Regions from separate parts of the Flaviflexus equikiangi genome, predicted to be linked through region 3. Evidence: riboswitches for the same ligand, from Rfam matches in the RefSeq annotation. Region 3 holds a riboswitch; each other region holds the start of a gene.
The links. A riboswitch is a leader RNA that binds a small molecule or an ion and turns the genes downstream of it on or off. The one in region 3 is predicted to bind S-adenosylmethionine.
Positions count from the first base shown of each region.

Region 1: another riboswitch for S-adenosylmethionine. It lies ahead of H2O75_RS03010 (methionine ABC transporter ATP-binding protein); the one in region 3 lies ahead of H2O75_RS06645 (LLM class oxidoreductase).
Region 2: another riboswitch for S-adenosylmethionine. It lies ahead of H2O75_RS01550 (hypothetical protein); the one in region 3 lies ahead of H2O75_RS06645 (LLM class oxidoreductase).

Region 1 is NZ_CP059676.1:631,768-641,608, reverse strand. It holds gene H2O75_RS03035 (carbohydrate kinase family protein) at 1-806, opposite strand, end outside; gene H2O75_RS03030 (DeoR/GlpR family DNA-binding transcription regulator) at 896-1,636, shown strand; gene H2O75_RS03025 (family 4 glycosyl hydrolase) at 1,633-2,967, shown strand; gene H2O75_RS03020 (MetQ/NlpA family ABC transporter substrate-binding protein) at 3,160-3,993, opposite strand; gene H2O75_RS03015 (methionine ABC transporter permease) at 4,054-4,740, opposite strand; gene H2O75_RS03010 (methionine ABC transporter ATP-binding protein) at 4,737-5,711, opposite strand; SAM riboswitch class I at 5,717-5,804, opposite strand; gene H2O75_RS03005 (aldo/keto reductase) at 6,008-6,817, opposite strand; gene H2O75_RS03000 (HAD family hydrolase) at 6,935-7,576, opposite strand; gene H2O75_RS02995 (ATP-binding cassette domain-containing protein) at 7,897-8,382, opposite strand; gene H2O75_RS02990 (MFS transporter) at 8,641-9,462, shown strand; gene tuf (elongation factor Tu) at 9,541-9,841, opposite strand, start outside.
Region 2 is NZ_CP059676.1:333,084-342,924, reverse strand. It holds gene H2O75_RS01590 (trimeric intracellular cation channel family protein) at 236-1,057, shown strand; gene H2O75_RS01585 (winged helix-turn-helix domain-containing protein) at 1,057-2,274, shown strand; gene H2O75_RS01580 (hypothetical protein) at 2,258-3,400, opposite strand; gene H2O75_RS01575 (aldo/keto reductase) at 3,402-4,451, opposite strand; gene H2O75_RS01570 (Cof-type HAD-IIB family hydrolase) at 4,507-5,577, opposite strand; gene H2O75_RS01565 (alcohol dehydrogenase catalytic domain-containing protein) at 5,620-6,792, shown strand; gene H2O75_RS01560 (DUF421 domain-containing protein) at 6,916-7,386, opposite strand; gene H2O75_RS01555 (hypothetical protein) at 7,386-7,922, opposite strand; gene H2O75_RS01550 (hypothetical protein) at 8,020-8,430, opposite strand; SAM riboswitch class IV at 8,447-8,563, opposite strand; partial or broken gene H2O75_RS01545 (ATP-binding protein) at 8,782-9,084, opposite strand; one part of gene H2O75_RS01540 (IS3 family transposase) at 9,127-9,841, opposite strand, start outside.
Region 3 is NZ_CP059676.1:1,411,242-1,421,082, forward strand. It holds gene H2O75_RS06625 (hypothetical protein) at 1-166, opposite strand, end outside; gene nadD (nicotinate-nucleotide adenylyltransferase) at 198-914, opposite strand; gene H2O75_RS06635 (glutamate-5-semialdehyde dehydrogenase) at 904-2,166, opposite strand; gene trxA (thioredoxin) at 2,254-2,616, shown strand; gene H2O75_RS06645 (LLM class oxidoreductase) at 2,688-3,587, opposite strand; SAM riboswitch class IV at 3,821-3,923, opposite strand; gene H2O75_RS06650 (MusI family membrane protein) at 4,044-4,667, opposite strand; gene H2O75_RS06655 (carbohydrate ABC transporter permease) at 4,672-5,586, opposite strand; gene H2O75_RS06660 (carbohydrate ABC transporter permease) at 5,583-6,428, opposite strand; gene H2O75_RS06665 (ABC transporter substrate-binding protein) at 6,522-7,850, opposite strand; gene proB (glutamate 5-kinase) at 8,164-9,267, opposite strand; gene obgE (GTPase ObgE) at 9,264-9,841, opposite strand, start outside.

The sequences.
Region 1 (9,841 bases), 780 kb from region 3:
AACGGCGCGCCGGTCGCGAGACCGGTCGCGAGACCCGCGCTGAACGCGTCTCCCGCCCCGGTCGTATCGATCGCATCGACCTCGAGTGCGGGCACGACCACGGCAGTCGGAGATCCTTCCGAGCGATGGGCGATATGGACGCCCTGCGCCCCACACGTGACGACAACGGTCGGCACGAAAGACGTCAGCGCCTCCGCGGCCTCCGGGATCGTCAGCGTCCGGGTGTAGTGCATGGCTTCCGAACAGTTGGGAACGAAGACGTCTGCGGCGGCGAGAGCCTCGAGATGTTCGCGCGGCCACTCCCCCGTCGCATCCCACCCAGCGTCAGCGATGACGATGGTGCCCTGCTCGCGCCACTGCGCGATCCTGTCCTGCGCACGAACGAGGTAGGGCAGGGAGACAAGGAAGACGTCCGGGGCCGGGAGATCGTCCCGCGGGATCGGCACCTCGTCCTTGCCGTGCGTCGTCAGCGCACGATCCCCCTCCATGACGAGGGAGACCGTGATGTTCTGATGCGGGGTGTATTCGGCGTAAGACATGTCGACGAGTTCATCCGCCAGCATCTCGCGCACCCATGAGCCGGGCCGATCCTGCCCCAGGTAGGTGATGACGGCCGAGTTCAGGCCAAGCCTGGCACAGGCGACAGCCTGATTGGCCACTCCGCCCGGCATCACCCCGCTGCCCCCGATCCATTGCTCTTCGCCCGGACGGGGAGCATGCTCGAGACCGCACATGACGATATCGAGGAAGAGCGACCCGGCAACATAGACGGTTGGCCGACCGCGGCGGCGTGTGACGTGACCCATGCTCGAAGCCTAGAGGTGGACCCGCACTGAATGCAAGTGACAGATCCTGCTCGCTTGTGCACGCAGGGTTGATTCACTATGCTGAGACCATGCTCCCAGCCGAACGTAGGAAGCGCATCCTTGACGAGGTGCGCCAAACCGGAGGACTCGACGTCGTCTCCCTCTCCGAAGCTTACGGAGTGTCAAAGTCGACGATCCGGAGAGATCTGAATCTCCTCGACAGCCAGGGAATGCTCCAACGTGTTCGGGGCGGAACGATCGACGCAGATCCGCGCCCCTACGCTCAAGTCGTCACGAAAGCTGCTGACGAGAAGTCGAAGATCGGCCATGAGGCGGCGACACTGGTGGAGGACGGAGACATCGTCCTCATCGATATCGGGACGACCACGGCAGCGGTGGCACAGGCTCTCTACGGCCGCCACGTCACCGTTCTCACGGCGTCGCTCGCCGTCATCGACATCCTGCGGGACTCTCCCGGCACCGAACTGATCGTGCTTGGCGGCGTTGTCCGCAACTCCTACCTGTCCATGGTCGGTTCCCTCACGTCGCATGCTCTCAGTCAGCTCCGCGCCGATATCGCCTTCCTCGGAACCTCCGGAGTGCGCGACGATCTCGTCGTCATGGACTCCACCGGCACCGAGGTTCCCATCAAGCATTCCATTCTGAAGAACTCGACGTCGGCGTATCTTGTTGCCAGTGCAGACAAGTTTCCCGGTTCCGGCATTCTTCAGATCTGTTCGGTCTCGGAGTTCGACGGTGTCATCACCACGGCAACGGGACCCATTATCGATTCCATCAGCTCCTCAGGCGTACAGGTGATCCATCCATGAAATTGCTTCTTGTCGGCGGCGGCGGCTTCCGCGTTCCCCAGGTCCTCAGCGTGCTGGCGGACCCAGACCTGCCCATCAACATCACGGAGGTCTGCCTCTACGACGTGTCCGATGCTCGGGTCTCCGTCATGAAGAACGTGGTGACGCAGCTGGGCTACGCGAACCTTCCCACCATCTCGACAACGACCGATATGGTCGCTGCGGTCAAGGGATCGGACTTCATCTTCTCGGCGATGAGGATCGGCGGCACGTGCGGACGAGTGGTGGATGAACGGGAGGCTCTCGCACGCGGCATCCTCGGCCAGGAGACTGTCGGTGCGGGCGGCTACGCCTATGCGTTCCGAACGATCCCGGAGGCGATGAGGCTTGCGGAAACCGTCAAGACGCACGCACCCGACGCCTGGGTCATCAACTTCACGAACCCTGCCGGCATCATCACCCAGGCCATGCGCACCGTCCACCCCCGCGTCGTCGGCATCTGCGACACCCCCATCGGTCTCGTCCGCCGGGCCGCGAACGTGGCCGGGCACGCGGAAGCCGACATCAGCTACGACTATGTTGGCCTCAACCACCTCGGCTGGCTCCGTTCACTCACCCACGAAGGAACGGATCTACTGCCGAGTATCATCGCCGATGACGCCAAGCTCGAACACCTCGAAGAGGCCCGCACCGTTGGTTTCGACTGGGTTCGAAGCCTCGGCATGATCCCGAACGAATACCTCTACTACTACTATTACAACCGCGAATCAGTCGCCGCCATCGCCAGCGGTCAGACGCGCGGAGAGTTCCTGCTTCACCAGCAGGGCGATTTCTATGAGAGGGCAGCGGCCGAACCGGACAGGGCTGGCGAACACTGGCTGCGAACCCACAACGAACGCGAAGCAACCTACATGGCGGAGTCCCGCGAGGAGGGTGAAGCGCGCCGCGACGAAGACATGGGCGGCGGATATGAGCATGTTGCCCTCGAACTCATGACCGCGCTCGCATCGGGAATCCCGGCACGGATGATCCTCGGAGTCGCAAACAACGATGCTGGGCAGCTCATCGTGCCCCAGCTCAGAGACGACGCCGTCATCGAAGTGCCCTGCACCGTCGACGGCAACGGCATCCGCCCCCTCCCCCAAGCTCCGCTCACGGGCCCGGAGCTCGGCCTCGTCACGTCCGTCAAGGCATGCGAGGAGCTCGTCATCGACGCCGCACTCACAGGCGAGAAGACGCTGGCATGGCGGGCATTGGCCTCCCATCCGCTCGTCGACTCGATCGCCGTGGCCAAGGATGTCCTCGACGCCTACATCGACAAGAATCCGGATGTAGCGAAGACCTTCAGCTGAGCTGATGCTATGGGGCCCGCAGTGATCTGCGGGCCCCATACCTTCTCAGCGCTCGAGAATCGGCTGCGGCCTGTTATTCGCCGCCTGCATTGTCGACGTGGCCTCGTGACGCGCCGGCATCCCGATCGAGCATGACCTTACCGTGCAGGGACAGCAGAGGGGGCGACCATGTCGCCCCCTCTCGCTTGTGCTCTAGAAAGCCGGGATGACTTCACCGTCCGGGTAGGTTTCGGTGATGAAGTCGGCAACTTCCTGGGTGCGGAGCAGTCCGTCGAGGATCTGGATCGCGTCAGCCTTGTCCGAGCCCGCCTTCCATGCGAGGACGTTGGCGTAGGGGTTGCCCTCGCCCGATTCGATCGCGATGGCATCCTCGGACGGGACGAGGCCGCCTTCGAGTGCGAAGTTGCCGTTGATGATCGAGATGGAGACCTGGTCGAGAGTACGGGGCAGGTTCGGCGCCTCCAGCTCGACGAACTCGATGTTCTTCGGGTTGTCGACGACATCGAAGATTGTCGGGTTCTCGACCGACTCATCGAGGGTGATGATGCCGTTGTCCTCGAGGAGCCAGAGCGCTCGTGCCTGGTTCGACGGATCGTTGACGATCGAGACCTTCGCACCGTCCTCGAGCTCATCGAGCGACGTCAGCGTGTCCGAGTAGACGGCGTAGGGCTCGATGTGGACGCCCTCGCCGTGCTCGAAATCGTAGCCGTTCTCTTCGACCTGGACGTTGAAGTAGGGCACGTGCTGGAAGAAGTTCGCGTCCAGTTCTCCGGAGTCGAGGTTGCGGTTGGGAAGCACGTAATCCGAGTATTCGACGATCTCGAGATCGATTCCAGCCTCTTCAGCAAGGTTCTCGTCGATGAAGGCGAGGATATCGGCGTGGGGCACGGGAGAGGCCCCCACGGTCAGGGTGACGATTTCGCCTGAGCCTTCGGTGGTGGTCTCCTCGGCGGCTTCCTCATCGGAGGAGCAGGCGGCCAGGGTCAGAGCAGCGGTTGTGGCAAGAGCAAGTAGTGAGCGACGCATAGGTGTTCCTTTGATTGTGTTCAATATGGTGCGAGTTCGGTCAGCCCGGTACGCGGGGACTCAGCGGTGGTCCACGTACCGGCTGAGCATGTCTCCGAACATCTGCACGATCTGCACGATGGCGGTGATGATGATGACGGTGATGACAAGGACGTCGAGGAGGTAGCGCTGGTAGCCGTAGTTGTAGGCGAGCGCACCGAGGCCGCCGCCGCCAACAGCCCCACCCATAGCCGAGAAGCCGATAATCATGATGATGAGGACGGTGATGGACTGGATGATGCCGGGCAGGGCTTCACGCAGCATGACATCTGCCATGATCCGTGTCCGCGTCGCCCCCATCATCTGAGCGGCCTCAACCTTCCCCGTATCGACCGCAAGAAGGTTTGTTTCGACTAGGCGCGCGAAGAACGGTATCGAGCCGACGGCAAGCGGGAAGACCATGCCCCGCCATCCGATGTTCGTCTGCATGATCCAATCCGTCACCGGCAGAAGCAGGATGAGGAGGATGATGAAGGGGATCGAGCGCCCGATATTGACGATGACGGAGAGGATCTGGTTGACGATCGGGGCGGGCCTGATGCCGGTCTTGGCTGTCGTGACAAGGAGCAGGCCGAGCGGGAGACCGATCAGCACCGTGGCCAGAGTCGACCAGCCGACCATCAACAATGTCTCAGCCGTCGCATCCCATAGAGAATTCTGGATCACAGGCTGGTCTAGCCAGAGAAGCCCATCGAGTGCGAATGTCATGCTGCACGCTCCGATGCATCGATGCCGCGATCGGTCAATGTCGCAACCGTGTGGCCTGCCTTCTCCGACTCGATCGAGATGACGAGACGGGCAATCTGAGAATCGCCATGTGTTTCGAAGGTTCCTGCTGTCACGTCAGCACCCAGCTCAGCGACAACAGCGAGCACGTGGGAGCTGGCCGGCTCACCCGGACGAGACGTGAAGGCGAGATCGATGAGGCTCCTGCCCGGGGGTGGGCTGTCAACGCTCGGCGGTGGCACGATGGCGCGGCCAAGACGCGACGACGTGTCCGCCACGATGTCGCCGACGCGCCCCGACTGGACGACACGGCCCCCCTCGAGCAGAGACACACTGTCACACGTATCCCGCACCACCGCCATCTCATGCGTGATGATGACGACGGTGACACCCGTCTGGTCCCGCACGCTCTTGATCAGAGTGAGAATCTGGTCCGTGGTCTGAGTGTCGAGTGCCGACGTCGGTTCGTCACACAGCAGCACGGCGGGACGTGCGGCAAGTGCTCGGGCGATAGCGATTCGCTGTCTCTGGCCGCCGGAGAGCTGGGACGGATAGGAGTTCCCGCGATCGCCGAGACCGACGAGGTCGAGCAGTTCCTGGACTCGATCGCGACGCTTGCCCCGATCAAGGCCCGCGACTTTCAACGGGTAGGCGATGTTCTGGCCTGCCGTTCGAGCATCGAGCAGGTTTCCGCCCTGGAAGACCATGCCGATCGAGCGGCGGGCTGCACGCAGCTCGGTGGGATTGAGAGCGGACAGGTCCTCGCCATCGACCCACACGTGTCCCTCGGTCGGCCTCTCAAGCGCGGTGAGGCAGCGGATCAACGTGGACTTACCTGCGCCCGATTCCCCGACGATCCCGTGGATCTCCCCCGCGGGGATCGTCAGATCGATACCGTCGAGGGCAACGACCGGCCCCGGGTATACCTTGCGAACGCCGTCCAAGGTGATCATGAATTCCTCCATCGGTCCGGGCGGTAGCACCGAGTTCTCCTCGGTTGCTGCAGCTTCGTCGAGCCCAGGTCTCTCAGCTGCTCTGGATGGTTGTCTCATTAAACATCGATGCTGGCCCGCACCGCCAACTGTCTCACCTGTCGGACCGCGCGGGGCTGTTGAGCATCAAGAAGTCACCAGTGTAGGCGACCAGTGCCCGCACGGCTATGACCCAACCCTCACATGCAACCAGGCAGGTGCAGAGCGAATACTCTCATTACCTCGTCCGATCACTCCGATCGACCGGCAGTCTTCCTCTATCGCTCGTCGTGCGTGGCGGGATCCCACTCTCCGAGAGGACGCTGCGGCAGAGCGGAGATCGCTCGAACCTCCTCAGGAGAGAGCGTCACCTGCACTGCATGAAGATTCTGCTTCCTGCGCTCCTCGTTCGTCGAGCGGACGATCGGGATCGTCCCGATGGCGCGATGCCAGGCGAGTATCGCCTGCGACGGCGTGATTCCGTGAGCATTTGCCGCTGCTTTGACGGGTTCGGCGTCGAAAAGTTCCCCTCCCTTGGATAACGGTGACCACGCCTGGATTGCGATGCCGCGGCGGGTCAGCTCGTGGCGGAGGTCGGAGCGGTGGATACCAGGATCGATCTGGATCTGGTTGACGACCGGGACAAGACCGGTCCGTGACTCGACCTCGTCGAGATGCTCCGGCAGGAAGTTCGAGACGCCAAGGGCGCGGACAAGTCCCTCTTCCTGCAGTTTGGCCATCTCCTCGTACGCCTGGGCGTAGAGCCCGAGCATGGGGAGGGGCCAGTGGATCATCCACACGTCGATGTAGTCGACTCCGAGTTTTGTCAGGCTCTGCTCGAGAGCTCCGCGCACATTGCCATGGTCGCGTCCGCGCAGCTTCGTTTGGATGATGACGTCATCCCGGGCGATGCCGCTGTCACGGATTCCCTGACCGACCGCTTCTTCGTTCTCGTAGCGGGAGGCGGTGTCGATCAGGGTATAGCCAACCTCGATCGCTGCCGTTACAGCCGACGCGGCCTCGTCTCCCTTGAGCGGGGAGGTGCCGAACCCAATGTCGATGGACTCAAAATCTATCTGCGTATTCACGCCTTGAGGCTATCAACCAGCCTCGGCCCACCGCGAGGGCTCATGGCCGCAAGCGGAATCTCCCGCACGACAGACACTCACCTTTTCCCACCGTGGCGTCAGGCTCCAACCAGCGGATCAGAGCAGAGCGGCGAGAACCGATAGTTCAGTTTTGAGGACGTTGACAACTGCGGCACCGGCGCGGGCAGCGGAGGTCGCGCCGGGGATAGAGTCCTCGAAGGCGAGGCAGTGCTCCGGTGCCACACCGAGTCTTCTCATCGCCGCCGCATAGGGCGCCGGATCGGGTTTGCCGGGGAAGGGCTCGTCACCTGTGACGCGGGCAGCGAAGTACTGTTTCGGCAGGCTCTCGATCGCGGGTCCGACCAGGTCAATCGGAGTGGCAGTGACGAGTGCTTGAGGGATCCCCGCTGCCGCAAATGCGTCAAGGAGCTCGATTGCGCCCGGCATGATATCTGGATCCGAATAGACATGTTCGGCCATAAGCCCGGCCACCTCGTCGAAGAGCACCATCGGATCCGCTTCTTGCCCGCCATCGCGGCGCAGAATGTATTGGAGATGCACGGCATGGTCTTCGGTCGATGAGCCGTGCAGAGCGGCCTCATCGTCCTGCGTCCAGGTCCCGCCGCGCCCTTCAACGACGTGACGGGAGTAATCAACCCACCGGGATTCTGTGTCCGTGATCGTCCCGTCCATGTCCCAGAGGATGGCAGCGGGTTCTGAATCGAGTCCGCAGGCGCGGTAAACGTCAACAAGGCTCATAGAGCCAGGGTACGCGACCACCATTCACATATCGACCAGCATGAGAACCCTTGATGAGTCTCCCCACCTCAGCCCAGCGAACAGATCAGCTGATTCTCTACGGCGGTCAACCCAGGTGATCGTGGAAACGCTCCCAGGCGAATTGGCGCAACATACCGGATGACTGGTGCAAGGAACCCTATATCTCGACGATGTCGTGGGCGTGCGTCATGACCGTCTGATCGTGCGTGGCGGCTATGACGCCTGTGCCGTTCTCAGCAAGCATCGTGAACAGGTCCATCACCAAGCTCTTATTAGCATCGTCGAGCGACGCGGTCGGCTCATCGGCAAAGACCCCACCGCGCTTCTTTGTAGAGAGCGCGCGCAATACCGAGCCGCTGTTTCTCCCCTCCCGAGAGGACTCCAGCCTTGTCTGCGGCTCGACCGGACAGACCAACCTCGTGGAGGACGCGGTTGACGCGCGCCTCGGATTCAGCGCGCCGACTGCGTCGCGGGCGCTCGAGTGTCACGTTAAAGGCAACGGTCCGATCATCGATCACTCCCGAGTCCTGGTAGACGAACGCTGCCCGATCACGCCAGAACAGCCGTCTCTCATGCCGCGACCACTCGGTGGCGTTCTCACCGCTGATCTCGACCCAGCCGGCTGACGGTGGCAAGAGGAGTCCAAGGATGTTGAGAGCGGTGGTCTTTCCGGCTCCTGAGGGCCCAATCAGTGCAGTGATTCGCCCTTCATCTGCCCTTATCGTGAACTCATTAAGAATGACATGGTCACCAACGTCAAAGCCAACAGCATTCGCAATAATCATGAACCCTCAGTTTCTACGATGAATCGACTGCTGCAGCGACGACGCGATACTGCGCAGGTAGGCAAGGACGACGGCAGATACGAAACAAAGCACCAGCGCTACGAGGGCGGCGAATAGAAGGTGACTGCCAATGCGAAGTACTGCAAACGAAAGGAGAATGGTTGCAATCGTCGCCACCGCCAGGATGCTCATCTCCACGGCGAGGGGTGCCAGCGCAACCGAGTATGCCGGACGACCGCGGAGAGCACAGTCGTCCCCGTGCTCGTCCCAGAGACCCAGTTGAAGACTGCATACTCACGCCTTGCTGTCACGAGCCAATCAGCGACGACCGCGGCCTCCCTTGTGGGATCCCTCCTTCTCAGCATCGTCGGCGTGCTCGGAATGATGATGACCGCGATCGTTTCGTACACTGCTTCGCTCGTGTTCCAGCGGAAGATCGTCGTCGATAGCGAGCCGACCAGAAAGACGACGCAAGCGATACCCGCACGCGAGGGTTTCCAGATACTCTTCGCTAGCAGGGCTCTACGAGCATTGACCGTTTCGGCAGCATTGACGAATGCAGGGGTTATGCTCGGCAACACCATGCTGCCCGTGCTGGTACTCCGAGATCTGGAGATCCCTCCAGCGGTGTTCGCGATCATGGGCGTCGTCGCATCGATCGGTGCGGTCCTCGGCTCTGCTGTCGCTCCACTCCTCAGCACCCGGTTCGGGCTTCGCCGCCTCCGCATCTGCTCCGCCCTCATCGCGGGCCCGGCCGTCCTGTTCGCTGTCTACTGCCGGCAGCTACCCGGCCATGAGGTCATCTGGCTCATGCTTCAGGCATTCTTGTGGAACCTGCTTGTGTCGATCTCGTCCGTTGCTGGCGCCGATGTTCTTCCGCGCGTTGCACCCCGACATCGTCTCGCCTCTGTCGGTGCCGCTCAACGGACGATCACGCTCGGGATCATGCCGATCTCCGCCCTCATCGGCGGAGCGGTCGGAGCTTATACGGGCACGACAGCGATGATCTGGGTGTGGGCGGGCCTCGCCGTGGCGGCCGCCCTCCCCCTCCTGCGGGTATCGGAGCTGGACCAGTTCTGATCCGAAGAAAACAATACTCCCCGGGAGCAGAAGCTCCCGGGGAGTATGTCAGGGCTTGTGCCCTATGAGATCTTCAGATCAGGCGATGATCTTGGTGACCTTGCCTGAACCAACGGTGTGGCCACCCTCGCGGATAGCGAAGCCGAGGCCCTCTTCCATGGCGATGGGCTGGATGAGCTCAACGGTCATCTCAGTGTTGTCGCCGGGCATAACCATCTCGGTGCCCTCGGGCAGCGTGATGACGCCGGTGACGTCCGTCGTACGGAAGTAGAACTGCGGGCGGTAGTTGGAGAAGAACGGGTTGTGACGGCCGCCCTCTTCCTTCTTGAGCACGTAGGTCTGCGCCTCGAACTTGGTGTGCGGGGTGATCGTGCCGGGC
Region 2 (9,841 bases), 1.1 Mb from region 3:
AACGTCAGCAGCTGCGCGCGTGTGGAGGTGAGACACCATGATCAGTCCTCATGTTCGATGTATCGCGAAAATGCGATGTCGTGAAACTATCAACAACTTCCGTCACCGCGCAAGAGCAAAGGTGGACGTCTCATATCGGACGGAGGGTGCTTAGCGTCTCTGGCAAGGCCGCGGTTTCGTTCCTACAATCGAGAGGGACCGGCAGCGGTCTCTTCCGCGCTAGCAAGGATCGTGCATGCTCCTCACCGTTCTTTTCCTCATCGGTATCACCGCTGAGGCCATGACTGGCGCTCTGGCGGCGGGCCGGCAAAAGATGGACCTGTTCGGGGTGACGATGGTGGCGTGCGTGACCGCCCTCGGCGGCGGCTCTGTCCGCGACATGCTCCTGGGCCATTACCCGCTCTCCTGGGTTGAGCATCCCTACTATCTGGTCATCGTCGCCGTTGCCGCGATCATCACTGTCCTCACGTCATCCCTCATGACGTACTTCCGCATCCTCTTTCTCGTGCTGGATTCTGTCGGCCTGGCCGTGTTCACGATCTTCGGCGTGCGGATTGCGCTGGAGATGGACTACGGCTTCATCATCGCCCTCGTGTCCGGCCTCATCACGGGCGTCATGGGCGGGATCCTCCGCGATATCCTCTGCAACCGCATACCGCTCGTCTTCCACAAGGAGCTCTACGCCTCTATCGTCCCCGTCGGCGTGATCGTCTACTACGGCCTCACCGAGCTCGGAGTCTCCGAGGACATCACCGTCCTCTCCTCCCTCCTCATCGTCTTCACCCTCCGCATCATCGCCATCTATTTCAAGCTCAGCCTTCCCGTCTTCGACTATCAGGAGAAGCAGGCCCCGCGCCTCGAGAGGAACAAGCTGTGGCACTTCCCTCGGCGCACCTCGACCCGCCACTCCTACGGCTTCCACTGGAAGAAGTACGGCCGGCTCTCACGCTCAGCACCGTCGGGTGACGACATCGTCTCCGCGGCCTCTCCGCAGACTCCGGATGATCCGCAGTCGCCAGACGATCCTCACGCACCTGCCCACATCGAGCGTTCGTGATGACAGGGCCGCGCCGTCTCAGCCGCTCCCAGGCGGCCGCGGTAGCCATTCGCGCCCAACGCCTCGACCGCGTCTCGCCGGCCCGGACACGAGCTGACATTGGCAGTGCCGTGCGTGGCATGGGGGTGCTGCAGATCGACTCTGTCAACATCCTGGCCAGAGCCCACTATCTCCCCCTCTATTCCAGGCTGGGCCCGTACGACACCGGTCTGCTCGACGCGGCGGCTTCTCAGCCGCCCCGCCTCATCGTCGAACAGTGGGGGCACGAAGCCTGTTATGTTCCCCCGACGACGCATCGTCTCCTCGCGGGGTTCCGGCGCCGCTGGTCATCAGGGCGCACCATCGAGGAGCATCCCGGTGCGGAGGCCCTGGCGGAACGGATCATGGGATTTCTCGAGGGTACGACGGCTACCGCACGCGAGGTGAGCGCCTGGCTCGACACCCGCCACCTCACACCTGCCGAGGCAGAGCTCATCGGCCAGTCAACGGAGTTCGAGTGGTCTCGCACGGCTGTCAAGGTGATCCTCGAGAACCTGTTCGATGCTGACATGGTGGCGGGTGCCGGGCGCACCCAGCACTTCCACCGCATCTACGGCGCACGGGAGCGCGTGCTCCCCGCAGGGCTCCCTCCCACTCCCCCGCGCGAGGAGGCGATACGTGCCCTTACCGAGATCTCTCTCGAGAAGGTGGGCATCGGCACGCCCGCGACGATTGCCGACTTCTTCCGCCTCAAACTCGCGGACGTTCGCCCTGTGCTCGATGATCTCGTGGCCTGCGGGAAGGCGTGCCGCGTGGACGTGGAGGGATTGCCGGGGGCGATCATGTGGGCCGCGATCCCCGTTCCTCGCAGTGTCACGGGGACGACTCTGCTGTCTCCCTTCGACCCGCTGATCTTCGAACGCAAGAGAGCCCTGGCCTTGTTTGGTCTCGACTACCGGATCGGGATCTATACCCCGGCCGCGAAGAGGACCAGGGGCTACTATTCGCTCCCGCTCCTGCACGACGGCACGATCCCTGCACGGGTCGATCTCGCCCTCGATCGGCCGAGCCAGACGCTCAAGGTCATGGGGGCATGGTTCGAGCCGGGAGCCCGCGAGGCTGGCGCCGTCCTTGCGGCCGAGCTGGAGAGGCTGGCCCGATGGCAGGGGGCGTCCACGATCACGATTGTGGACGATGCTCCCGGGGATGCTGTCCCCGCGCTCAGGGCTGCGCTCTGACCGGCTCCCATCGATCATCCAGGAGACGCCACTCCTCGGGCCCGGCAGTATCGCAGTCCCGGAGCCAGAAAGTCTCGCCCGGGTTCCAGCCCGCCAGGACACTGGCGTGTTCGCCTGCGGGGAGGGCCCTGCCGGCCGCCGTGAGGTAGCCGCGGGGCGTGACGAGGACACCATCCCAGTCTCGTGCCACATCGCGCCAGTTCGGAATGATCCAGGTCCCGTCTCGTCCGGTGACGCGATACCAGTCGTGGCGTACTTCCGCCGTCACGTCGAGAGGATAGACAGTGCAGAGCGCGACCCACGCCTGCGCACTGTCGACCACATACACCTTGTCGTCCTTGACCCGCACGGAGAGGACCGTGGCCCTGTCTCTCGGCGGACCGTCCTCGACATCCGTCAAACCGGTGGGAACACCGTCAACCATCCGATCCTGGCTCTTCAGCAGCCGATAGGGCGGAGTGGAGTGCCACATGCCGGACCAGTTCGCTCGAACATCGGCGGGACGTTCCCGCTGTGCACGCTCGACCGCGGCGGTAATCTCCGCCAGCCACGTCTCGAGGACCGTCCCAGCATCCCCCCGCCAGTCACCCCCCAGCACCGCGAAGGGTTCCGTGCGATCCTTCTCCAGAGCCTCCAGGAGGGGCCGGTCGTCGATCTCCGCGAGCGCTGCCACGATCACCGGGTCGCTGAGGATGAGATCGGTCGCGTCTGGCTCCTGCCAGTATCTGGCGGCGGCGACCGCCTCCGTCAGGGCATGGCTGGCATGGGACGGGTCGGGAGTTGCGGCGCGGATAAGGTCGGCCACGCCTGCCGAGGTGATGAGGCTGTCCCCGGGCGGGACGTTCTCCTTCCACGTCGGGACGGCCCGGGGTGTGCTTCTCCGGGAGAGCATCGAACGATGCTTGATCCTCACGCGTGTGAACCACGGAAGGGCAGGCAGCTTGAACCTTCGAGGGGCGGGAGCCTCTGTTTCCTCGACCATGACGAGATAGGCTCTGCTGCCGTCGTCTTTCGCGATCCTCCACTCGAAGTCCCAGACGGCACGGGACAGTTCCTCGGCGCCTCCTGCGACGAGGAGCTCGTAGAGGAACCTGCGGCCCCTGGGGCCTTCCGATAGGTGTGTCATGCTAGCGCGACGCTGTCGCGCCCCACCATTGGTTGATGCCGGAATCGACGGCGTGCTCATCGATTGCCGCCAGTTCGGCGGGCGTGAACGTGAGGTTCTGTGCCGCACCGACGGCTTCGTCGATCTGACTCGTGGACGAGGCTCCGATGAGAGCGGTCGTGAGGGAGGCACCCTGGTCTCGCAGGACCCACGCGACTGCCATCTGTGCCAGGCTCTGGCCGCGCTCTGCCGCGATGTCGTTGAGGGCACGCACGTGTCCGAGTGCTTCGTCCGTAAAGAAGTCCTTGTTCACCTTTCCGCTTGCGAGACGAGAATCGTCCGGGATTCCGCCGAGGTATTTGTCGGTCAGCATTCCCTGCGCCATGGCGGAGAAGCCGATCACACCCATGCCCTCTTCCTGGGCGGCCTCGAGCAGGGACGGCGTCCCTTCCTCGATCCATCTGTTGAGCATCGAATAGGAGGGCTGGTGGATAGCGAGGGGTGTGCCGAGGTCGCGCATGATCGCGGCGGCTTCCTTCGTCGCTTCCGCCGAGTAGGAGGAGATCCCGGCATAGAGGGCCTTGCCCGATGTGACGGCGTGATGGAGGGCGAGCATGGATTCTTCCACCGGGGTGTCGGGGTCGGGGCGGTGGTGGTAGAAGATGTCGACATGGTCGGTTCCCAGGCGCTGGAGGGACTCATCGAGGGAGGTGAGGAGGTATTTCCGGGATCCGCCGAAGCCGTGCGGACCGTCCCACATGTTCCAGCCCGCCTTCGTCGAGATGATGATCTCGTGCCGGAAGGGGGCCAGGTCTTTCGCGAGTATCCGCCCAAAGTTCTCTTCCGCGCTTCCGGCGGGCGGGCCATAGTTGTTGGCCAGGTCGAAGTGGAAGATCCCGCGATCGAAGGCGCGGCGCACGATATCGCGCTGTGTCTGGAAGGGCCGGTCGTCACCGAAGTTGTGCCACAGGCCGAGGGCGATCACGGGAAGCTGGAGGCCGGATGTGCCGCAGTGCCGGTAGGGGATCTCGTCGTAACGGGTTGATGCTGGAACGTAGGGAATGTGACTCATTCCACCATGATCCCATGATGAGGGGGCGGGAGGACCACCTTTCGCGGCGTGGCCGCTACAGGTTGAGGAGCCGCTCCAGGACACTGACCACGCCGTGCTCGGTGTTGGCGGGCGCCTCGTATCGTGCAGCCGCGCGAACATCGGGGTGGGCGTTCGCCATCGCGAACGACAGGTCTGCCTGGTCGAGCATCTCCAGGTCGTTGAGGTAGTCGCCGAAGACGACGGTCTGGGAGGGCGAAATGCCGAGATGCTTCTGCAGGTCCCGCAGGGCATTGCCCTTGTTCGCCTGGTCGGAGATGATATCGACCCAGTGGGTTCCCGAGACGACGACCTGATGACCATCCCATGAGCCCGGGAAGACATCCTCGACAATGTCGTCCACTCCGTTGAAGTCGAACGTGGCGAGTTTGACGAAATCGTCCTCGACCTCGGTCAGATCGTCAACGATCGTGAGGGCCGCATTATAGGTTTCGACCTGCTCGGTGAAGCGATCATCGCGCCGCTCGACGTATGCGCTCTTCGCGCCTCCCGCGACAAGGCCGATGTCGCGATGGTCGACATCGCGGACTAGGCGGATGACACGCTCGGCGGTGTCTTTCTCGACCGGGGTGACCGATACGGACTCGCCGTCTTGGACGACATGGGCGCCGTTCTCGGAGATAAATGTCCGGATGGAGGCACGGCCGGCGAACATCTTGGCCAGGGTGGCATATTGGCGTCCGCTTGCGGGAGCGAACATGATCCCCCGCTCGCTCATCGTGTCGACGAGAGACCAGAAGGCGTCCGGCACGCGGCCCTCCCCGTCCAGCAGCGTCCCGTCCATGTCGCACACAACGAGCGCCACGTCCTGTCCAGGTTCAATCGTCGTCCACAGCTCTGGTTTCAATCCACTCTCCATCATCCCCACCAGTATCCCCGATCGTGCGACACCATCCCAGGCCCCACCCCCGGACTCGCCCCTTCCCAAGCTGGGAATCTTCGGGGAGGAATCGAGGGTGCCAGCACCGCCCACGGATCGCCCACAACCCCTGTGGCCACGGGTTTCACCCGGATCGTCAGAATAGAAATCGAAGGCGGAGACGGCCCGGAAGATAGCAGCGAATGTCCGATATGTCTTGTGCGTCACACAGACCCTTGGAAGGATGGGGCACCTACCGAAGGAGACGAGATGAGAGCTGTGACATGGCAGGGCAAGCGGCACGTGAGTGTCGAGACCGTTCCCGATCCCACCCTTGACGAACCGACCGATGTCATCATCGAGGTCACCTCAACGGCGATTTGCGGGTCGGACCTGCACCTCTACGAGGTGCTGGGGCCCTTCATGGACAAGGGAGACATCGTGGGCCACGAGACGATGGGAATGATCGTCGAGGCGGGCTCCGAGTCGGAACTGTCGGCAGGCGACCGTGTCGTCATCCCGTTCCCGATCGCCTGCGGGCACTGCTGGATGTGTTCGCGCGGACTCGTCACCCAATGCGAGACAACCCAGGTGCGCGAACACGGGTCAGGCGCCGCTCTCTTCGGATATTCACGTCTCTACGGCTCCGTTCCCGGCGGTCAGGCCGAATACTTGCGTGTTCCCCACGCGAACTTCGGGGCTATCACTGTCGGCACCGATCTCCCAGACCATCGCTATCTCTTCCTCAGCGATGTGCTGCCGACAGCGTGGCAGGGCGTGGCCTACGCGGGCGTCCAGCGGGGCGATTCCCTTGCTGTGTTTGGGCTTGGACCGATCGGACAGTTCGCGGCGCGGATAGCAGCCCATCTCGGGGCGACCGTGTACGCGATCGATCCCGTTCCGGAGCGGCGTGCCATGGCAGAGCGTCACGGCATCACCACGTTCGACTCGGACGCTGTCGAGCAGATCAGAGATCTCACGGAAGGCCGGGGCCCTGACGCCGTGATCGACGCGGTGGGCATGGAGGCGCACGGTTCCCCCGTCACCACAGCCGCCCACAGCATCGTCGGCCTCCTGCCCGACGCGGTGGGACGGAAGGTCTTCGAGACAGCAGGTCTCGACAGGCTGGGAGCTCTCTACGGCGCCATCGATCTTGTCAGGCGCGGCGGCACGATCTCGCTGAGCGGCGTGTACGGCGGGCAGGCCGACCCCATCCCCATGCTGTCTCTCTTCGACAAGCAGGTCCAGGTGAGAATGGGACAGGCCAACGTCCATGCCCACGTCGATCATCTTCTTCCCCTGGTCGAGGATGAGTCCGATCCGCTCGGCCTCGAGGACTTCGTCACCCACAGGGCGCCTCTCGAGCAGGCTCCTGCCATGTACGAGACGTTCCAGAAGAAGGAAGACGGCTGCATCAAAGTCGTTCTCGACCCCAGATCATGAGGCTATGGGCGGACAACCGCCCCTCCCCTGGGTGCTCCCGGTTGGCAACGGAAGGGGAAAGATCAACCGGGCCCACCATCCGCCGACTATCGCGAGCCAAAACCTGCGCGCGATGGAAGGACGCTATTCCTGATCGGCTGATTGCGCGTGCTCGGCCGTGTAGGGGAAGAAGGAGATCTTCCCATCCTGCTCGAGGACGGCGAGGCGAATGTCCGACATGTTCTCGTACCCGGATTGACGCCCTGCACTGAGAATCTCGGCGACAGAGACTCGCTGGCGCCGCATCGCCCCCGTCCGTGCCCGACCATCGGCGACGAGGATGATGGGAGGACCCTCGAGGAGCCTGCTCGCTTTTGACCACCTGGACACGACGAGGTTGAATGTCACGGCAAGGAGAGCGAATGTCGCCACCGCTACGAGCCCGCCCGTCAGCGTGCGGTCCTCTCCCGTGATCCCCTGCTGGATCAAGTCCCCCATGGTGATGAAGAGGAGAAGGTCGAAGGAGCTGAGCTCCCCAAGCGTGGCCCTGCCCGCTGCTTTCGTCAGGAGCCAAAGCACAACAAAGGCAATGGCAGCGCGGAGAACGATATCCATCAGGGCAACCTCCATGTCGTCACAGGAACCCCCACATCGAAGCCGTCAGAGCCGACGAGCCGGATCGTTCCACTCGTGCTGGGTTCCCACCGGTCCGAGGCTCGTCCCTCGATCGAGAGACGAGCGTGAGTGGAGCCCGCGGGAAGCTCATACTCGAACCGCACGATCCCACCCCGCAGTGCCGTCTGATCACTGGGCTCTGGCACGAGCAGGAGATCTTCGAACATGTCGAGATATTCCTGATCGATCTCGATACGGAGGGTTTCGGGCAATCCATCCCGGTCGGAGACCTTGACGATCACCTTGAGGTCCAGGCCGGCTCGCGTTGTCACTGGATAGTCCACCCCAACTTCGGCCGTTCCGAGAGCCGCGGTGCGCTGCGTTCCGAGATCAAAAGCCCCGAGGGCAGCGGCAAGGAGGACAAGCGCGAAGAATGCCAGCACGCCCGATCGTGCCCACCGCCGCCACGCCTTATCACTGTCGTGGACGACGTCCTCGAGGAGGGATTCCGGCGGCCGATCTCCTAAAGTCTTCACCCATCCCCCATCATGCTGACTAGAACGAGAACCACCCACCAACATAAGTCGGCGGGTGGCCTACATCATAGCCATATGGCACAGTTTCTTCGAGTCATCAACCGTTCGGGAACTTACAGGGCGTGACCGGGCCGCCTTGGAGACCGATGCAGTGGCCTCCCTCTTTGCCTCCGGTACTGATTTTGAGCATGTTGAAGCTGTCCGACCACCTGACCTTCACATCTGATGAGTGGAGCGCCAGGTTGACCCGGCTCCACAGGAAGAGCGGATCGTGGTTCCACTTCCAGTGGATGCCGCTGTCCGTGGCGAAACAGATGTGGTGCCCAGTCGTGGCGATGATCTCCGCATCTTCCCAGTCATCGCTCCCCGCCGATCTGATGCCGCGAATGTAGTGCATCTTGTGCCCTGGCGAATAGTCGTCACACGTGCCGATATATTCGCTGCGCAGGAGGAGCTCGCTGGGGATGTGAGGGGCGTCGTTGTCCGAAGAAAAGTCCGGGTTCGTCATGAGATTTCCCTTGAATGTCGCTGTCTTCCACTCGGATCTTTTGATCGAGGGCCAATCTTCTCCCAGGGGCACCGCTAGCGATAAGCGGTTGCCAGTCGACAAGCTGAGAGGCTTCACGTCGAACTTCTTGATTGTGGTTTGAGTCTAGCGGGGACTGCGGACAGAAAAGGTCAAGGTTCCGCGAGAGAGGCGCGGAAGATCTCACTGACCACGAAGCACTGTAAGAACCGAAGGGATACGAAGACTCCGTCTGTAGATACAGAAGAAAATCCCCTCGGCCTACGGCCTACGGCATTGGTGTCGGCGGCAATTGAATTTGGTGCACTTCCGGCAATCGAAAACTGAGCAGTTTCAGTCTACATTTTGTTGTTCTTGTCGGTGTCTGATTCGGTACGAGGTTCCTTTCGTGGTCAGTACTTGAGCATGGTGGACAAGCCGGTCGATGATGGCTGTGGCGATGGTCTCGTCGTGGAAAATCGTTGACCAGCTACCGAAAGCGAGGTTCGAGGTGATCAGGATTGATGACTGCTCGTATCGGTCTGAGATGAGCTGGAAGAACAGATTCGCTGCTTCGGGCTCAATGGGAAGGTAGCCGAGCTCGTCGATGATGATGAGCTTAAAACGGCGAATACGGCGCAGCTCTTTAGGGAGTTCGCCTTTGTTAGGGTCTGCTGAAGGTTTGGTTGAGTCCGGGGTTTATGCCGCCAGACCGACGACATCCATCATTATGGCCTCGAATTCGACCGGTGTCAGCTTCCCAAGCCTTCGCTGCCTGCGCTTGCGGTGATACTTTCCCTCGATCCACGCCACGATCGCGAGGCGCAGCTCCTGCCGGGTCCGCCACGGGCGTCGGTCGAGGACATTCTTCTGTAGCAGCGAGAAGAATGATTCCATGGCCGCGTTATCTCCGCACGCACCCACACGCCCCATCGAGCCCCGCAGCCCGTGCCGATTCAGGGCCTTCTGGAATTTCCGGCTTCGGAACTGGCTCCCTCTATCGCTATGCACGATCACGCCCTGCGGGAAGCCGCGCTGCATGAGTGCGTTCTCAAGCGCCCGAACCGCCAATGACGCCTTCATCCGCTTGTCAATCGCATACCCCACGATCCGGTTCGAACACACGTCCTTCAACGCACAGAGGTAGAGCTTGCCCTCACCGGTCCAATGCTCGGTAATGTCTGTCAACCACTTCTCGTCAATCCCATTCGCGGTGAAATCACGCTCCACGAGATCATCCCCTACTGGCGCACCAGCCTGCCTGTAGCGGCGCTTGCGCGTCGCAATGACCGACTGGATGCCCGCAATGTTGCACAGCCGCCATACTCGCCGCTCCGAGACCTCGTAGCCGAGGTCGTGGAGGTCATCAGCGAGAACCCGATACCCACCTTCGTGGTCATCAATATGCAGTTCT
Region 3 (9,841 bases):
CGTGCTCAGCGGCAGGCGCCTCAGGCAAGGGATTGTCGGCTGAGCCGATCGGAACATCCGGTGTGGTCACGTCTTCGTGGGGTGAACGATCCTCAGATTCTGCCTCCTGCCGTGGCTTGAGAAGCCCGGCTTTTCGCATTTCGCGCCGCGACATCCGCTCGCTCATCGGTTCTCCTTCGCTCGACCTACAGATCAGTCTATCGTCCCGCGCGCTGCCGTGCCGCCCTAGCGGGCTGTGACACGCGAGGAATGCGGCTGGGCGAGTAAAGCCCATACTTTCGAATGTACTGGACCACACCATCCGGCACGAGATACCAGATAGGGACGCCGATCTTCTCGCGCTCACGCACGTCCGTCGACGAGATCGCCATGGCTGGCACCTCGATGACGGTGACGCGATTCTCGGGGAGCCCGTTCGAGGCAATGGTGTGGCCGGGTCTGCTGACACCGACGAAGTGCGCAAGGTCCCACAAACCAGGAGCATCCTTCCATCCAAGAATCTGGGGAAGAACATCGGCGCCGGTGATGAAGAAGAACTCGTCGTCAGGATAGATCTCTCTCAAGTCCCGAAGAGTGTCGATCGTGTAGGTGAGACCTGCCCGATCGATGTCGACCCGGGACACGGAGAACCGAGCATTCGACGCCGTTGCGATAACGGTCATGAGGTAGCGGTATTCTGCAGGGGATACTTCCCGCTCCTGCTTGTAAGGCGGCTCCCCTGTCGGCACGAAGATCACCTCATCCAGGCCGAACCGGTGCTGCACCTCCGAGGCGGCGACGAGGTGGCCGTGATGAATCGGGTCGAAGGTGCCGCCCATGATCCCGATCCTGCGCCTCAGATTATCGTTCGGGTGAGGTGCCTCGATCCACGCGAGGTCATGTTCGGCCGTGACGGGAAAGCCGCTAGCGGACATGCCCCGCACCTTCGACAACCCACGTCGTCGTCGTGAGCTCAGCAAGCCCCATCGGACCCCTCGCGTGCAGCTTCTGAGTCGAGATGCCGATCTCAGCACCGAGACCGAGCTCCCCGCCGTCGGTGAAACGGGTCGAGGCATTGACCATGACAGCAGCCGAATCGATCGACGCGACGAAGCGGTTCGCATCAGCGACCGAATCGGTCACGATCGCCTCAGTGTGGCCCGAGGAGTGGACACCGATATGCTCAATCGCCGCATCCACCGAATCGACGATCGCGACCGCCATGTCCATCGACAAGTATTCGCGATCCCAATCGTCCTCCGTCGCATCAAGCACATCAATACCCACTGCGTGTGCGATGGTCTTCGCGCCAGCATCGGCGTGCAAGGTGACGCCCCGCTGGGAAAGTGCGGTGAGAACTTCTGCAGCGCCCGGGAAGTCCCGGTGCAGGAGAAGCGTCTCGGCCGCGTTGCACACGCCCGTTCGGTGCGTCTTCGAGTTGAGGGTGATCGCGATGGCACGATCGATATCGGCATCAGCGTTGATGAACACGTGGCAGTTGCCGACCCCTGTTTCGATGACGGGAACGGTCGAGTTCATGACCACGGACTGGATGAGGCCCGGACCTCCGCGCGGAATGAGGAGGTCGATATAGCCGCGCGCCTTCATGAGCTCCGTCGCGCCCTCTCTCCCCCACTGATCGACGGACGCGATCGCATCCGCCGGGATGCCGACGGATTCGACGGCGTCCCTCATGAGAGACACGAGCACCTCGTTCGTCTCCTCGGCCGCGCTGCCGCCGCGAAGGAGGACAGCATTGCCGGATTTCAGTGCCAAGCACGCCGCATCGACCGTCACATTCGGGCGGGCCTCGTAGATCATGCCCACCACTCCCATCGGCACTCTCACGTTGCGCACGGTCAAACCATTCGGAAGCGTACGGCCGACAACCACCTCACCGACGGGATCCGGGAGCGCCGCAACATCGCGGACCGCGTCCGCGATGTTGGCAATACGCTCGCTCGTCAGAGTGAGACGGTCCACGAGGGCCTCCGTCAGCCCGTTCGCCACGCCCTTGGCAATATCGCGCTCATTGGCCGCGACAATCCGCGGTGCGTGGGCCTCAAGTGCTGATGCGATCGCGGCCAGCGCCGCATTCTTCGTCGTCGTTGACGCGCTGCGGAGAACCCTGGCGGCGCCGCGCGCCTTCGTTGCAAGCTCTCGAACGTCATCTCTCGTGTTCGTCATGAGAGTAAGCGTATAGGGAATTAAACGAAGGTCCACCCCGTTACAGGCCTTGTATCACGAAAGATGACTAGAGAAGGATTGTGAGACATGGCGACCGTCGAGATCACGAAGGACAACTTCACCGACACCGTGAAAGAAGGAACCGTGTTCCTCGACTTCTGGGCAGAATGGTGCGGCCCGTGCCGCCAGTTCGCTCCGACGTTCGAGGCTGCCTCTGAGAAGCATGAGGACGTGACGTTCGGGAAGGTCGATACCGAGGCTGAGCCGGAGCTCGCGCAGAGCTTCCAGATCATGTCGATTCCGACCCTCATGGTCTTCCGTGACGGCATCAAGATCTTCGAACAGGCAGGCGCTGTGCCGGCCTCGGCGCTCGAGGACCTCGTTGGTCAGGCGCAGAAGCTCGACATGGATGCTGTGCGCGCACAGATCGCAGAGCAGCAGGGGAACTAACGCTGGCGTGGCAGAAGGGGGAGCACATTGAACTGCTCCCCCTTCTCGTCGTGCTTACTCGGCGCTTTCTGTTACTCCGCGCTTTCCGCGCTTCGGCGCGCACGCAGGAGAGGAAGCACGCCGCAGACGGTGGACGCGAGATCTGTCGGCAGTGAGCCGGGCAGGATCGTGAACGCGTCTGCCGCGCCGAGATCTGTCCACGACTCGATGTGATCGGCAACGTCGTGGACGGTTCCGAGGACCCGCGCGGCGCCCTCCGCGTACCGATCGGCACCGATAGCCGAGATAAGGTTCGCGCGTTCCTCCGCATCCATCGCGCAACCGGACACGATCATGAAAAGGTCGGAGACGACCTGGAGATCCCGGCCCTGCTCGAGAGCGGCCGAGCGCAGTGAGTAACGGATTTCGCGGGCTGAATGAGGGTCTGCCTCGCGCAGGCGGACCCGATCGAGCACACTGCCGAGTGCCGTGAGATCGATGCGGGACGCTGTTTCACCCGTCAGGGCGACAGTCACGGGCGTACCGTCCCTGTGCGCCGCCGCGATCAGGCTGATAACCGGGCCGAGGTCATCGCCGGTGACGAGAATCTCCAGCCCGACACCCGTGTCCTTGACTGCTTCAAGCGCGGCCTCTCCTACCGAGTCGGCTGTCACCGAAGCGAAAATGGGGCCCGTGATCTTCGATGTGAGCTTGACGCTGGCACGCACTGCGTCGAGACGGCAGTCTCGCAAGTGAAGGTCTGAACGGAGGAGGAAGCTCGAGCCGAGCGTCACCGCTGCGAGACCATCGCTCAGCGCGGCGCTTGTCATCGAGGCGAGTCTTGGAAGGTTGCACGTCTCGACGGGAAAGTCCTCGCCGAAGTCTGATGAGCTGTCGAACACCTCAACGCCGAGGGAGGACAGGTCGATGCTGATAGAGGGGACTTTGAAACTGAGCCGTGACTGTGACGATGATGGCAGTTGGATAGTCATCTTCTGATCCTTGGGTATAGCAAATGGGCTCCCTATGGAGCTGAGTGAAGGTGCATAAAGCGAGGCGGGATGCTTCCCGGGCAGATCTCGTTGGCCGGATCAGGCCATGGACTTATGCCACATAAACATTCGACGAAGTCGGAACGGAGCCGATACGGGGGCAGAATGCCGTGTCGTCTGGGTGTTATTCGTGAATGTCATGATATTTTCCTTCGTGCTCTCCACCGCGGACGGTGCTTCGCTTGCCAAGTAAGGCCTGGTCGTCACCCGGGGCACCCCTCGCACGTGAGGGGTTGTCGACCAGCTAGCCGGGGCTCTCTGCTGGTTCTCTGGACCACCGCCAGAATAACACGAGCTCGGGTCCGTATGTCAAGACACGCCCGCCCAGTAGGTGAGATCGACTGGTGTGAGCATGAGAAAGTCCCCATACCCGAGGGCATGGGGACTTTCATTCGCCTAGAAATTTGCCGAGACCTGCCGCTCGATGAGGAGGTCATGGACGTACAGAGTCGCCGCAGGAAGAATCACCATATTCGCGAAGATCAGGATGGCGATGATGTCCACATTCATGTAAAGAAGCAAAGGCTGAACGCCGAGAGTCGCGAGGCACACGAGCGTGCGAGGGAGGTATCCAATAGCGAGAATCGCCGATCTTTTTGCGACATCGGCGAGCGGCTTCTCTGACTGGCTGATGAGGGGGAAGAACCAGATCGCGAAGCACACGACGAGCACGACCCCCGTCAACGCCACCACCGTGGCCGCCGTCCCGGCTGCACCCAAGTCCATGCGACGAATGGCCCAGATCTCCCACGCCGATACGAGAAACGCGAGGAGGATGAGAAGCCAGACGATTGTTGCCCGGGCGAACGACGTGCGGAAGCCGGTCCAGAACGCCTTGGCGGGCGACGATCCCTCTTCCCGGACCTGCTTGAGCAGGGCCGCGTGAGCGCCGGCAAGTGCTGCGCCGGCGGTCACGACTGGAAGGCTGAAGATCAGAAGCAGCACATTGACGATGATGGTGTCCGTGACGGACACCAACCCGTTGTAGAACTTCGAATCGGGTGCAAGCCACCCTGCCATACGGTCAGCCCTTGACCGAGCCGGCAACGACGCCCTCGATGATGTGCTTCTGCGAGAACAGGTAGAACACGACGATCGGAATGATCGCAAGGACGAGCATTGCCATCATCGCGCCCATGTCCCGGTTGCCGTTGGAGCCGACCAGCATCTGCACCACCACGGGGATCGTCTTGTATCGGGTGGAGAGGCCGATGACGAGATATGGCAGAAGGTAGTCGTTCCAGATCCACATGGCGTTGAGGATCGCGACCGTCACGGTTGTCGGCTTGAGAATCGGAAGGACGATCCGGAAATAGTTCTGGAGCGGTCCACAGCCGTCGATGTAGGCAGCCTCTTCGATCTCGAGCGGAATGGACTTCACGAAGCCGGAGAAGATGAAGACGGACAGGCCTGCGCCGAAGCCGAGATACAGCACCACCATGCCTGCAGGATTGGCCAGGCTCAGCATGTCGGCGATCTTGACGGTCGGGAACATGACCATCTGGAATGGGATGACCATCGAGAACACGAACATGTAGTAGAGCATCGACGTCCACCACGTCTTGACGCGCGTGATGTAGTACGCCGTCATAGCGCTGAGCAGGACAATCGTGGCGACGGATGTGACCGTGATGAGGAACGACCAGAAGATCGCCTCGAAGAAGCCGGTCCGTTCAAGACCTGTCGTGTAGTTCGACAGCCCTGCCCACATGTCGCCCAGTGGGAGCGAGAAGGGGTCGGAGCTGATCGAGAACTTCTGTTTGAACGAGTTGATGATGATGAACAGAATGGGCCCGAGGAAGACGACGACCAAGAGGCATAGGACAACGTAGTAGAAGCCCTTGCGCGCACCGAGCTGCTTCCGGCTTGGATCAGGATTGCCCTTCTTCTCGGGGACCTGACCGTCGAATGATTCGACTGTTTCGATAACCGCGCTCATGCCTCGACCTCCTTGGTTCGTGTAGCTCGCAGCTGAAGGAATGCGACGGCGACAACGATAATGACGAAGATGACGGCCTTGGCCTGGCCTACACCTTCCTGCCCGACTCGGGCAAACATTGTGTTAACGATGTTGAGAGCAACCATTTCGGTCTTCGACTGGGGCGCACCATTGGTGAGCGCGAGGTTCTGGTCGAAGAGCTTGAATGAACTCGACAGCGTGAGGAAGATACAGATCGTGATCGTCGGCATGATGACGGGGATCGTCACATGCCGCAGGATCTGCCACCTGCTAGCGCCATCGATCTCGGCCGCTTCGGTCAGCTCCGGCGGAACAGCCTGGAGGCCTGCGATGTAGATGATCATCATGTAGCCGACCTGCTGCCAGTTGATGAGAAGGATCAAACCGACATACCCGTATTCCCAGTTGGACACGATCGTCGTCCCGTAGTTTGCGAGAACGGCGTTGATCATCGACTGCCACGTGTAGCCGAGCACGATGCCGCCGATCAGGTTCGGCATGAAGAAGACTGAGCGGAAGAAGTTGGTGCCGCGAAGCTTCTGCGTGAGCATGCGCGCGATGGCGAAGGCGAACAGGTTGACGGTGAGTATCGAGACCGTCACGACGAGGAGAGTGAACGTGAAGGAACTCGTGAATCCTTGATTCTCTTCCAGTGCCCGCTGGTAGTTGGCGAGTCCGACCCACTCCGCGTCAGTGATCGTCGTGAACGATGAGAATGACAGGTAGATACCTATAAAGAACGGCAACAGGAACGCGATCATGAAGGCAAGGCCTGTTGGCGCGACGAATATGGGGAAGTATTTCTTCAGTGTTCTTTGCATCGGTGTCCGTCTCCCGCTGTAAAGCGCCGTCGAGACGCTTGAACGTTGAGTAGCCGGGGCGGGCGGAATCACCCGCCCCGGCATCAATGGCTATTAGCCGAGGTTGGCCTTTTCGCGGGCCCAGGAGGTGATGAAGGTGTCAGTCACTTCATCCCATTCGATGTTGCCGGACGCGTACTGAGCAAGCGACTGACCGAACTCTTCCTTGAACTGCTGCGACGGGAAGGTCGTGAAGACCCACGGAATCGCCTCAAGGTCGGGGTTCGTCAGGTAGGTGCTGATCTGGATCGCGAGCGGATCGTTCGGGGTGGAATCGCCGAACGCCTTGAACGGAGCGATGAATCCGAGATCCTCGGTCACGTAGGTCATGCCGGTCTCAGAGCTGAAGAGCCAGTTGACGAAGTCGATCGTCGCCTGCTGATCGGCTTCAGATGCCTTGGCGTTGACGGCCATGAATGCCTCGGTGCCGACGTTGATGCCCATGGATTCTTCGCCTTCAACGCCGGTGTAGATCGGCATGAACTTGATGTCCTCTTCGGCGACGACGTTGCCTTCGATGTCCTTGATCTGGCTCCAGGCCCAGTTGCCGTTCTGGACGATCGCGGCCTTGCCGGTTGCGAACTCCTGCATGGAGTCGGTGACCGTCTTGGAGGGGGTCAGCGCCGGCTCAACCGTGGAGTTGGTCAGGTACAGGTCGAAGATGTTCTTGTAGTTGTCGCTGTAGGTGAAACCGATTTCCTGCATGTCGGTCACACCCTCGTCGCGGTACTCGTAGAAGACGGGGATGTTCGCAAGGTGGGTCTGCCAGCGCCAGTCCTCGCCGGAGGCGAGCGACGTCACGGCGAAAACGCCGTCGATGCCGAGCTCGTCCTTGCGGGCCTGCATGTCGTCAGTGACTTCCTTGAGCTTGTCGAAGCCGTCGATCTCGTCGACCGATGAAGCCTTCGCACCATCGAGCGCGAAGTAGTCGTCGAAGATCGCCTGGTTGTAGATCAGGCCATAGCCTTCGACGGCGAGGGGCACACCGTAGACCTTGCCGTCCTCTCCCTTGAGCGCGAGGCCCGGATCGTTGAGATCCTTGGCGAAATCGGTGTCATCGAGTTCGAGTGCATAGGACTGCCAGCTCTTCAGGCCCATCGGGCCGTTGATCTGGAAGAGTGTCGGAGCGTCGGACTTCGTGACTTCCGACTTCAATGTCTGCTCGTACGTACCGGAGGCGGCTGTCACGACCTTGACCGGAACGCCGGTCTCCTCTTCGTAAACCTTGGCGATCTCCTTGTAGGTCTCCTCTGACTCGGGCTTCCAGTTGAGGAAATAGACCGAGCCCTCATCGTCTCCGCCGTCGGATCCGCAGGCGGCAAGGCCGCCAAGTGCGAAAGCGGCGACTGTCATGAGCGAGACGGCGCGCTTAGCGTTGAACATGTGTGTCCTCCCTTGGACATCAAGTTGATTCATCGGCACCATTACCGACGTCGTGATTCAAGTTCTGCCCGTAACATAGCGTTTAAGGAGGAACTGTCACACGATTAACTTAATCATTGCACAAACTTTTCCCAGTGACCAAGTCAACAACCCGTCAGGGAGTAGACCCGGTACCGACACGGCAATCCGCTCAAACGCCCTGGTCCTTGTCTTACGACGCTGGCTGGATCCGTGCGCTGGTGCTATGACCGTGTAAGACCAGGATACTCCTACCCGGGACTAAATTAGACATTTGTGGATCGAGTGTGCCGATTCAATGTCGCAGGAGAACCATATCGTCGACATGGACGGCCGCGCGGCCCACTCCGGACCTGCCGGCAGCTTCGCGCAGGCTCTCCGAATCCCAGCCGGCAAGACCTTTGGCGACGAGGTCCCCTCCCGGACCGATGATGTCGATCGGGTCCCCCGGGTCGAAGGTCCCGACGACGTCCGTGATACCGACTGCCAAGAGCGAGTTCCCGCCGGACTCGAGAGCCGCAACAGCTCCACTATCGAGACGCACCTGTCCACTCGTCTGGGCAGCATGCGCGATCCAGAGTGCTCGAGCATTGGATTTGTTGCCCGTCGCAGCGAACCATGTGCCGACGGCTTCGCCCTCGAGAGCGGCACCGAGGTTATCGGCTGACGTGACGATCGTCGGGATACCGAACGCCGTTGCCATCCGAGCAGCGGTCACCTTCGTCGACATTCCGCCCGTCCCGAAAGCGCTCCCGCGCCCGGTGATAGAATAGTTCTGCAGCTCGCTCATGTCCCCGACAAATCTGATCGGGCGCGATCCCGGCTCTGATGGAGGTCCAGAGTACAAACCGTCGACGTCTGTCAACAGGAGCAGGAAATCGGCGTTGATCAGGTGCGCGATAAGGGCCGCTAGGCGATCGTTGTCCCCCAGCCTCAGCTCCGAGGTTGCGACAGCATCGTTCTCGTTGACTATCGGGATGATGCCGAGCTGAAAGAGCTTCTCGAGTGCCAGCCTGGCATTTCGATAGTGGCTCCGACGAATGACATCGTCGGCGGTCAGCAGCACTTGGCCGATCCCGATGCTGCGCCGCGCGAAGCGCTCCGCATACTCTTTCATGAGATGCGGCTGTCCCACCATGGCCGCGGCCTGGAGCCCCGACATGTCGGAGGGACGTGACGCGATGCCGAGATGACCGACGCCGGCGGCAACAGCACCCGAGGAGACGAGCGCGAATCGCTGATTCCTGTCGTAGGCGTTCGCCAACGTTTCCGATAGTGAGTCGAGCCTGTCGCGATTGAGCGTGCCGTCCGGGTTCGTCAGAGAGGACGAACCGATCTTGACGACGAATCGGGGGGCTCTCGATACCAGTGCCCTGTTAGCAAGCGCCCTCTTCATCATGCGTCAGGATCCGTCCAGACACCCGAGTCCCTCTCCATCCACAGCTCCTGACGTGCGGCCTCCTTCGCGTCCATCTTCTCGTAGAAGGACTCGCGCTTATCGCGTCGGGTCGGCCGGTCTGTCTGTTCGAAGCGAAGATCGCTGCCGCGCGGGCCGAGAAGCTCCGCACCGGTCGCCATGGTGGGCTCCCAGTCGAAGACGACGCCGCCGTCGACGGGTCCGATCACCACGGGATCGCCGGCCAAGGCGCCCGCTTTCGCGAGCTCGTCCTCGATACCGAGCTTTGCGAGGCGGTCAGAGAGGTATCCAACGGCCTCATCGTTGGCGAAGTCGGTCTGGCGGACCCACCGCTCGGGCTTCTCGCCAACAACCTGGTAAAGCGGTCCGCCGGTGCCGCCGAGCTTGTTGATGACGAAGTCTTGTCGCTTGCCACGGGGAACTGGCCGAATGACGATCGGAGCAGGATCCTCCTCGGGCTGGCTTGCTCGAACGTCTTCGACGAGTGCGGCGAGAGCGAAAGACAGCTCCCGCAGGCCCTCGCGGGACACTGCAGATACAACGTGCACCGGGTACG